Regions from separate parts of the Stenotrophomonas sp. YJH_SMC_122 genome, predicted to be linked through region 2. Evidence: riboswitches for the same ligand, from Rfam matches in the RefSeq annotation. Region 2 holds a riboswitch; the other holds the start of a gene.

Region 1 (4,379 bases), on a different contig from region 2:
TGGCCTGCAGCGACTGCGCAGTCAACCGCGCGTGGTTGACGCAGCCCAGCCGCATGCCCACCACCAGCAGCACCGGCAACTGCAGTGCTCGCACCAGGTCGAGCTGGTCCAGCGTGGCCGAGACCGGCGCCAGCCAACCGCCCACGCCCTCCACCACCACGATATCGGCCTTCGCGCGCAGGCGTTCGAACGCGGCCATGATCGGCGCCAGCTCCACCTGCACGCCGTCCTCGGCAGCGGCCAGCTCCGGTGCCAGCGGCTGCCGCAGCGCATAGGGATTCAGGTCGGCATAGTCCGGCACCGGCCAGCTGGCCGACTGCAGCGCCAGCGCGTCCTCGTTGCGCAGGCCCTGCCCCAGATCCTCGCTGCCGCTGGCCACCGGCTTCATGCCCACCGCGCGCAGGCCACGCTGGCGCAGCGCATGCAGCAGCGCGGTGCTGGCCGCGGTCTTGCCGATTCCGGTATCGGTGCCGGTAACGAACAGGGCGGGCGGCAGCGTAGCGGGCAACGGCATCGATGGGCTCCAACAGGGCAACAGTGCGTGCATTATCGCCGGCCCGGTGCACTTGCTAGACTGCAGGCATGTTCGCCAATGCCTCGCTCACCGGCAGCAAGCCGGAACAATACGCCCAGCTGCTGGAACAGGCCCGTGGCCTGGTCTACGCCGAGTCCGACCGCATCGCCAACGCGGCCAACCTCTCCGCACTGGTCTACCACGCCCTGCCCGACCTGAACTGGGTGGGTTTCTACCTGTACGATGGCAAGGAACTGGTGGTTGGCCCGTTCCAGGGCCTGCCGGCCTGCGTGCGCATCCCGCTGGACAAGGGTGTGTGCGGTGCCGCCGCCAGCCAGCGGGTGACCCAGCGCGTGGACGACGTCGATGCCTTCCCCGGCCACATCGCCTGCGATTCGGCCTCGCGTTCGGAGCTGGTGGTGCCGCTGCTGCGCGGCGATGAACTGATCGGCGTGTTCGATATCGACAGCCCGAAGGTCGGCCGCTTCGACGCCGACGATCAGGCCGGGCTGGAAGCCATCGCCCGCGTGTTCGTCGAGGCGCTGGGATGAGCGCACCGAAGCTGCGCAACATCGGCCCGAAGAGTGCAGCGTGGCTGCGCCAGGTCGGGCTGCGCAGCCGCGAGGACCTGGTCGCGACCGGCGCGGTCGGCGCCTTCGTCAAGGTCAAGCGGGCCGGCTTCAAGCCCAGCCTGAACCTGCTGTACTCGCTGGAAGGCGCATTGCTGGACTGCCACTGGCAGGAACTGAGCGAGCCGCAGCGTGAGGCGCTGGTGCAGGATTACGAAGCACGCATCGCCGCGCACCCGCTGAAGGCGGCCGGCCCGGCGTCGGGTCCGGTGCATGAGCGACGCTTCGATGCCGACGATGACGCGGAAGACAGCGTGACCGAGGATGCGGACGCGGATTGACTGCACCGGTAGTGCCGGCCGCTGGCCGGCAACTGCGTGATCCTTGCAACGTTCCTGAGGCTGCCGGCCAGCGGCCGGCACTACCGGTGGGTTACGGCTGCTGCAGTTCCAGCAGCTCGCCCACCAGCCCGGCTTCGCCCCGCTCCAGCCACACCCGCAGGCGCGTGCCGTGGTCGATGCGCAGGGCCCAGCACAGCGACATCGGCAGGCCGCAGACCTGCGACAACACCATGCGCAGCGGGCCACCATGGCTGACCACCAGCGTCGGCACCGGATCATCATCATCGAGCAGGCGATCCAGCGCGCGCGCGATGCGCCGCTCGAAATGACCCCAGCTCTCGCCGTTCGGCGGCGGGAACGCATGCGGATCGGCGTGGAAGGCCGCCAGTGCATCCTCCGGCAGCTCGAACAGCGACTGCCCGTCCCAATCGCCGAAATCCAGTTCTTCCCATTCCTCGTCCGCTTCCACGTCCAGCCCGCGTGGGGTGGCCAGCGCCATCGCCGTGTGCAGCGCGCGCAACCGCGGTGAGCTGATCACCCGCTCCCAGCGTTGCTCGGCATAGGCCTCGACCAGCTCCTGCGGCAGGCCGGCCAGCTGCGGTGGGTCGCTGCGGCCATCGAGGAACTCATCGCGACCGTTGCCGGCATGGCGGACCAGGTCGAGGATCATGCGTGCGTCCCGGACGGGCGACGCAGGTACAGCGGAGAACGGGCGGACATCGGCAACGGCACCACGGGATCGAGCAACCATTCTAAAGGCACAGCAAAGGCAGCCGCGCAGGCGCGACGCAACGGACCAGCCTGCGATGCCGTAGACTGCGCGCACTTCCAGGTGACCTGCGGCCACGGCCGGCAGGTTGAAACGGGAAGCCGGTGACGCGTGATTCCACGCCAGGCCGGCGCTGCCCCCGCAACGGTAAGCACGTCAGTTCCAGGCAACACCGCCACTGTGCCGCAGGCATGGGAAGGCGCCTGGACGGTGGCCTCGCGCCACCCGGCGGCAAGCCCGGAGACCGGCCCGGAAGCCTCAGGTCGCGATGCGGTGGGCATGGCGCTGGATGACCGCAGCGTGCGCTGCGGCATCGGCGCGTGCCTGCCTTCGCGGCTCCTCCCCTTCGCCACGCGGGCGTGCGTGGCACCTGGAGTCCCCCATGAAGCTGCAGTCCCGAATCTTGTCCCTGGCCGTGCTGGCGGCCCTGCCCGCGCTTGCCCAGGCCGCCGAAGACACCACCGCGCTCGACCAGATCCTGGTCACCGCCACCCGTACCCCTATCGCCCTGCAGGACAGCATCGCACCAGCCCAGGTGATCGACCGCGCGCAGATCGAATCCAGCCAGGCCACCTCGCTGCAGGAACTGCTGCGCGGCCGCGCCGGCATCAACCTGACCAATGCCGGCGGGCTCGGCAAGCAGAGCTCGCTGTTCCTGCGCGGCACCAACTCAGGCCACACGGTGGTGCTGGTCGATGGCGTGCGCATCAACAGTGCCGACCTCGGCCTGGCCATGTACCAGGACCTGCCGTTGGCGCAGATCGAACGCGTGGAGATCGTGCGCGGCCCGCAGTCCAGCCTGTACGGCGCCGACGCCATCGGTGGCGTGATCCAGATCTTCACCCGCCGCAACCAGGGCGATTTTGCTCCGCACTTCCAGCTCGGTGGTGGCAGCAACGGCTTGCGCGAAGCCAGCGGCGGGATCGGCGGCGGGACCGAACGCGGCTGGTTCGGCGCCGACATCGCCTACCAGCATTCCGATGGCATCGATGCCTGCCGCGGCTCGGCAACGCTGTTCACCGGCTGCTTCGCCGACGAACCCGACCGCGACGGCTACCGCAACCTGTCCAAGAGCCTGCGTGGCGGCTACACCTTCAACGACCAGTGGAACGTGGAAGGCAGTGCGCTGCGCGCCGACGGCAAGAACCACTACGACGGCTACTACAACTATTCGGAAACCCGCCAGCAGGTGCTGGCCGGCAAGGTGCGCTACACCCCGTCCGAACGCCTGGCGTTCACCGCCAATGTCGGGCGCAGTGACAACGAGTCGGACAACTTCGGTGACTTCGGTGCCCGTGGCAGCGCTCAGACCCACCGCGACAGTGCCTCGCTGCAGGGTGACTTCGCCTTGGCCGAAGGCCAGCTGCTGAGCACCGGCGTGGACTGGAGCGAAGACAACCTGGATGGCAGCAGCGCGGGCTACCTCGTCGACAGCCGTCGCAACACCGGCGTGTTCGTGCAGTACCAGGGACGCTTCGGCCGCCACCAGCTGCAGGCCAGCGCGCGCAACGACGACAACCAGCAGTTCGGCAACCACGCCACCGGCAGCCTCGGCTGGGCGATGGAGCTCGGCCACGGCCTGCGTGTCAATGCCAGCTACGGCACCGCGTTCAAGGCGCCGACCTTCAGCGACCTGTACGACCCGTGGAGCGGCGTGCCGACGTTGAAGCCGGAGAAGTCCAAGAGTGCCAACCTCGGTGTGTCGCAGCAGGGCCAGGGCTGGCACTGGGGCCTGGACGTCTATGAAACCCGCATCGATGATCTGATCACCTACGATGCGGCGACCTTCCAGATGCAGCAGGTGGAGAAGGCGCGCATCCGCGGTGCCGAACTGACCGGTGGCGTGCTGCTGGCCGGCTTCGACATCAACGCCCAGCTGAGCTACACCGACCCACGCAACCGCACCGGCGGCAGCACCCAGTTCGACAACTGGCTGCCGCGTCGTGCACAGCAGACCGCGCGGCTGGACATCGATCGGCGTTTCGGGGACTTCCGCGCAGGCCTGACCGTGCAGGGCGCGGGCAAGCGCTATGACGATGCCGCCAACGCGGTGAAGGTGGGGGGGTACGGCACGCTGGATCTGCGCGCCGAATACGCGCTGACGCCGTCGTGGTCGCTGCTGGCGCGTGCCGCCAACGTGTTCGACCGCAGGTATGAGACGGTGGCGTGGTTCAACCAGCCCGGCC
Region 2 (4,379 bases):
TGCAGGAGCAGCAGATCATCGACCTGGTCGAGCGTGAGCGCATCGACCTGGTGGTGCTGGCGCGCTACATGCAGATCCTGTCACCCACGCTGTGCCGCGCGCTGGCCGGCCGTGCGATCAACATCCACCACAGCTTCCTGCCCAGCTTCAAGGGCGCGCAGCCGTATCACCAGGCGCACGCGCGCGGAGTCAAGATCATCGGTGCCACCGCGCACTACGTCACCGAGGATCTGGACGAAGGCCCGATCATCGAACAGGACGTGGCCCGCGTCGACCACGCCATGGCGCCGCGCGAGCTGGTGCGGCTGGGCAGCGATACCGAATCGCTGGTGCTGGCGCGCGCGGTGCGCCGCCATGTGGAGCACCGCATCCTGCTCAACGGGCACCGCACGGTGGTGTTCCGGTAACGTGCTGCCCCTTCGGGGTTCGCCGGGCATGGCCCGGCGCTACCCACGGGTGTGATCCGGTGGTGCCGGCCGCTGGCCGGCAACTGCAGGGATCCAGGCGTTGCCGGCCAGCGGCCGGCACTACCACCGGCGACCACGCGTCAGATGATCGCGATCCCCGCTTTGCCCAGCGCTTCGCGCACCATCGCGTTGTTGGCTTCGGTCACCGGCCGGGTCAGGTCCCACAGGAACTTCACCCGGAAACCGGACTTCACCGCGTCCTGCGCGCTCCACAGCACGCAGTAGTCGCGGGCCAGGCCACAGACGTGCACTTCGCGGATGCGGCGCTCGTGCAGCCAGCCGGCCAGGCCGGTGGCCGGGCGCTCGCCATCGGGGCCGTGGTTCTCGCGGAAGGCGCTGTACGAATCCACCTGTGGGCGGGTGCCCTTGCGCAGGATCAGGTCGGCCGTGGTCCAGTCCACGCCCGGGTGCAGCGCGGCGCCATCGCTGCCCTGCACGCAATGGTCGGGCCACAGGGTTTGTGGCTGCGCGTGCAGCAGGATGGTCTCGAACGGTCGCTTGCCGGGGTGCTGGCTGGCGAACGAGGCGTGGTCGGCCGGGTGCCAGTCCTGGGTCGCCACCACGGTGCGGTAGCGGCGCTGCGCCAACAGGTCGGCAATCGGCGCCACCAGCGCATCGCCCTGGTCGCAGGCCAGCGCACCGCCCGGCATGAAGTCCGGCTGCAGGTCGATCACCAGCAGGGCGACATCGGCGGGCACGGCGGTCATGGCAGATCCACTACATCAGAAGGGGCGACCAGCGTGGCCGCCCCATGCCTGCACGTCAATCGCCCTGCGGCGTCCCAGCGTCCTGCCCGTAGTACAGCAGGCCGATCCTGATCCGTTCGCGGCCGTTCTCACGGCGATGGCGGTTGGCATCGCGCAGCGAGTACACGCAGCCGCAGTACTCCTGCTGGTAGAACTGCTCGCGCTTGCTGATCTCGATCATGCGGCTGGCACCGCCGCCCTTGCGCCAGTTGTAGTCCCAGTACTGCAGGCCTTCATAGCGCGACGCCGCACGGATGCCGCAGTCGTTGATCTGCGCCATGTTCTTCCAGCGCGAGATGCCCAGCGACGAACTGATGGTGTCGTAGCCGTGTTCATGCGCGTACAGCGCGGTGCGCTCGAAACGCATGTCGAAGCACATCGTGCAGCGGATGCCGCGCTCGGGCTCGTTTTCCATGCCACGCGCACGGCTGAACCAGTTGTCGGTGTCGTAGTCGCAGTCGATGAACGGGATGCCGTGCTGCTCGGCGAAGCGGATGTTCTCCTGCTTGCGCAGCTCGTACTCCTTCACCGGGTGGATGTTGGGGTTGTAGAAGAAGATCGCGTAGTCGATCCCGGAAGCGGTGATCGCCTCCATCACTTCGCCGGAACAGGGCGCGCAGCACGAATGCAGCAGCAGGCGCTTGCCATCGGCGGGCAGGGTAAGGGTGGGGCGTTGGAACTCGGTCATCGTGGCGTGCGTCAGGGCGTGGGAGCGGTCTGGCCGGTTACCGTGAACAGGACGCGCGCGGCCACGCCGCCTGCGCATGCAGGCTGGCGATGGCCCCGGCACCCTCCCCGCGGAGAGTCCAGGTCGAATCAGGGGACGGTCGTGTCCCCCGGCCGGGGCCGGTCTTCGGGCTGATGGACACGGACCGCAGCCCACCTACTCCCTGCCGCTTCCCAGGCGCGAGCCCAGTGCTGTTGGCAGGATTCGTTTCCATTCACCGCTGCGGGGCAGCTCCGGAATGGGCGCGCCAGGCGCCTTCACCGGATTCCCGTTTGAATCCTTCCCAGCGCCGGAGCGATGGGAGGGATACCTTCGGCGTGTGCAAAGTGGACCGATTGGCCGCAGGGGTCAAGGCCCGGGGTCAGAGCCCGTTGCCACGCAACGGGCTCTGACCCCCGGAAACGCCTTCAGCGCCCCGCCGCCGCCCGGGCCCGGATGTCGTCCAGCCGCTGGTCGTGCAGCAGGCGGCCGTTCTCCCACACGGTCACCATTGCGTCCTCGAAGCCGTCCGGCAGGGTGTCGTCGCCGTTGGCCGGCAGTGGCACCGTATGCAGGCTGCCGTCATCCAGCCGCCGCAGCAGGTGCATGCGGCCGCGTTTGCTGGTCTTGCCGGCGTCGGTGATCGGGTCCTTGTAGACGTCGATCCACTCACCGTCGACCCGTGCCGCCGAGCACTTCAGCGCGAACTTCTGGGTGTCGCGGTCCAGCCGCTGCAACAGCGCGCCGCCCATGCCGAAGGCCACGTTGTCGGCCGAATAGCCGTCGCCGGTGATGCGCTGCAGGATGGCGCGGATCGTATCCGGGTTGATGCCATCGCCCTGGATCACCCGCACGTGGTTGAGCACGCGGTAGCCCTTGCCGTTGATCACGTGGCCGAAGGCTTCATCCAGCCGGCGCAGGCTTTCGGCCACCACCTCCACCGGGTCGCCCGAGTCGGGACGGATGACCAGGGTGGCGCCCGAGGCGATCACTTCATCGCGCAGGGTGGTACCCCAGTGCTCACTGATCGCGCGGTAGATGTCGTAGCTGTCCGATACCACCGCCACGATCGCACCGGGCTTGCCGAACCGACGCAGCATGTTGCGGTAGGCGTCCACCTCGCGCTCGCGGCCCCAGCTGGTGATGGTGCTGTGCTCGGCGGCGGGGATCGAATAGCCCGCCATCGGCGCGTGATAGTGCGCGCGCGCCAGGCACAGGGCCGAGACGGTATCGGTGCCGAGGAAGTTGACCAGGTGTGCGGCACCGCCCAGCGCGGCCGATTCCAGGCTCGATACCCCGCGCGCGCCGAAGTCGTGCAGCTTGAACGGCAGCTGCCCCTGCGGATCGTCGCTGGTCCGCTGCAGGAACGCAGCAATGGTCTGCCGTGCATGCCAGCTGATGGTGGCCACGGTGACCGGGTACCACACGCGCAGCAGCAGCGTTTCCAGGTACGACGGCACCCAGAATGCAGCCGGGTCGGTCGACTCGACGGTCATCAGTGCCTGGTGGGTGGGTACCACGCTGCCCTCGGGCACGGCACGGATGCGCACCGGCAGGTGGCCGCCAAGCCGGTCGACGATATCGCGCCAGCCGGCTTCGTTGAACGGCTCTCCATGGGCGGCGAACACCGCAGCAGCGTCGTCGATGTCGGCGTGGGTAACCGGCCTTGCCAGCGCCTCCTTGAGGATCGCTTGCAGGCCGAAGAACACCGTCCGATCGTGCAGGCCGCCACGTGATTCCACATAGAAGAACGTGGCATCGGTACCCGGCGGGTACTGCAGCCAATGGCTGGCCTTGTAGCTGTCGGTATTGAGGAGAAGATTATCGAGGTAGTGCATGACGGAAGCTCCTTCGCGTCGAGTGACACCAGCGGTCTATCCGCCGGCGGGGAGGCCGGGCCTGTCAGCCGCGGCCGAGGAAATACTCCAGGATGTGCAGGTGGTCTTCGAACAGCTGCGGGCCCATGTCCAACGCCTCACTCACCGGTATCCAGCGCGCCTTGTCGGCGTCGTCGCCGCCGCGCACCGGCGGCAGTTCACCGGCCGGGAATTCGAAGTGGAAACCGTGGGTGATGGTGCGGCCGCGCTGGCTGCGGTCGGGGTGGTCGAAGACCTGCTGGCCCTTCAGCGAACCCTTCAGCACCGGCAGCGGAATCTTCAGACGGGTTTCCTCGCGCAGTTCGCGCAGGCAACTGTCCAGCAGGCTCTGCTCCTGGCCGACGAAACCGCCGGGCAGCGCCCATAGCCCCTTGCCGGGTTCCGAACGGCGACGCACCAGCAGCACGTGGCCTGAATGCACCACCACCGCATCGGTGGTGACGAAGGTGGGCGCGTAGGGTGCATCCTTCCACGCGGCCTTGTACTGTTCGATGAAGCGGTACTCGGCCACCAGCTGGGCATACGCAGGCGCGCTCTTGCGGAACGCTTCGAGCATGTCGAACACCGGCGCCGGCACATTGCC

What was found. Region 2 has a riboswitch for cobalamin ahead of AC5P66_RS04915 (epoxyqueuosine reductase QueH). Riboswitches for the same ligand answer to the same signal wherever they lie in the genome.
Region 1: linked by a shared signal. The riboswitch ahead of btuB (TonB-dependent vitamin B12 receptor) and the one ahead of AC5P66_RS04915 (epoxyqueuosine reductase QueH) in region 2 are both predicted to bind cobalamin.

The regions. Positions count from the first base shown of each region.
Region 1 covers NZ_JCAFST010000007.1:162,832-167,210, reverse strand. Annotated here, with positions in the region: gene bioD (dethiobiotin synthase) at 1-514, opposite strand, end outside; gene AC5P66_RS11745 (GAF domain-containing protein) at 583-1,065, shown strand; gene AC5P66_RS11740 (TfoX/Sxy family protein) at 1,062-1,424, shown strand; gene AC5P66_RS11735 (histidine phosphatase family protein) at 1,516-2,094, opposite strand; cobalamin riboswitch at 2,238-2,460, shown strand; gene btuB (TonB-dependent vitamin B12 receptor) at 2,576-4,379, shown strand, end outside.
Region 2 covers NZ_JCAFST010000002.1:303,433-307,811, forward strand. Annotated here, with positions in the region: gene purU (formyltetrahydrofolate deformylase) at 1-407, shown strand, start outside; gene pncA (bifunctional nicotinamidase/pyrazinamidase) at 548-1,174, opposite strand; gene AC5P66_RS04915 (epoxyqueuosine reductase QueH) at 1,230-1,901, opposite strand; cobalamin riboswitch at 2,041-2,269, opposite strand; gene AC5P66_RS04920 (nicotinate phosphoribosyltransferase) at 2,348-3,757, opposite strand; gene AC5P66_RS04925 (bifunctional nicotinamide-nucleotide adenylyltransferase/Nudix hydroxylase) at 3,822-4,379, opposite strand, start outside.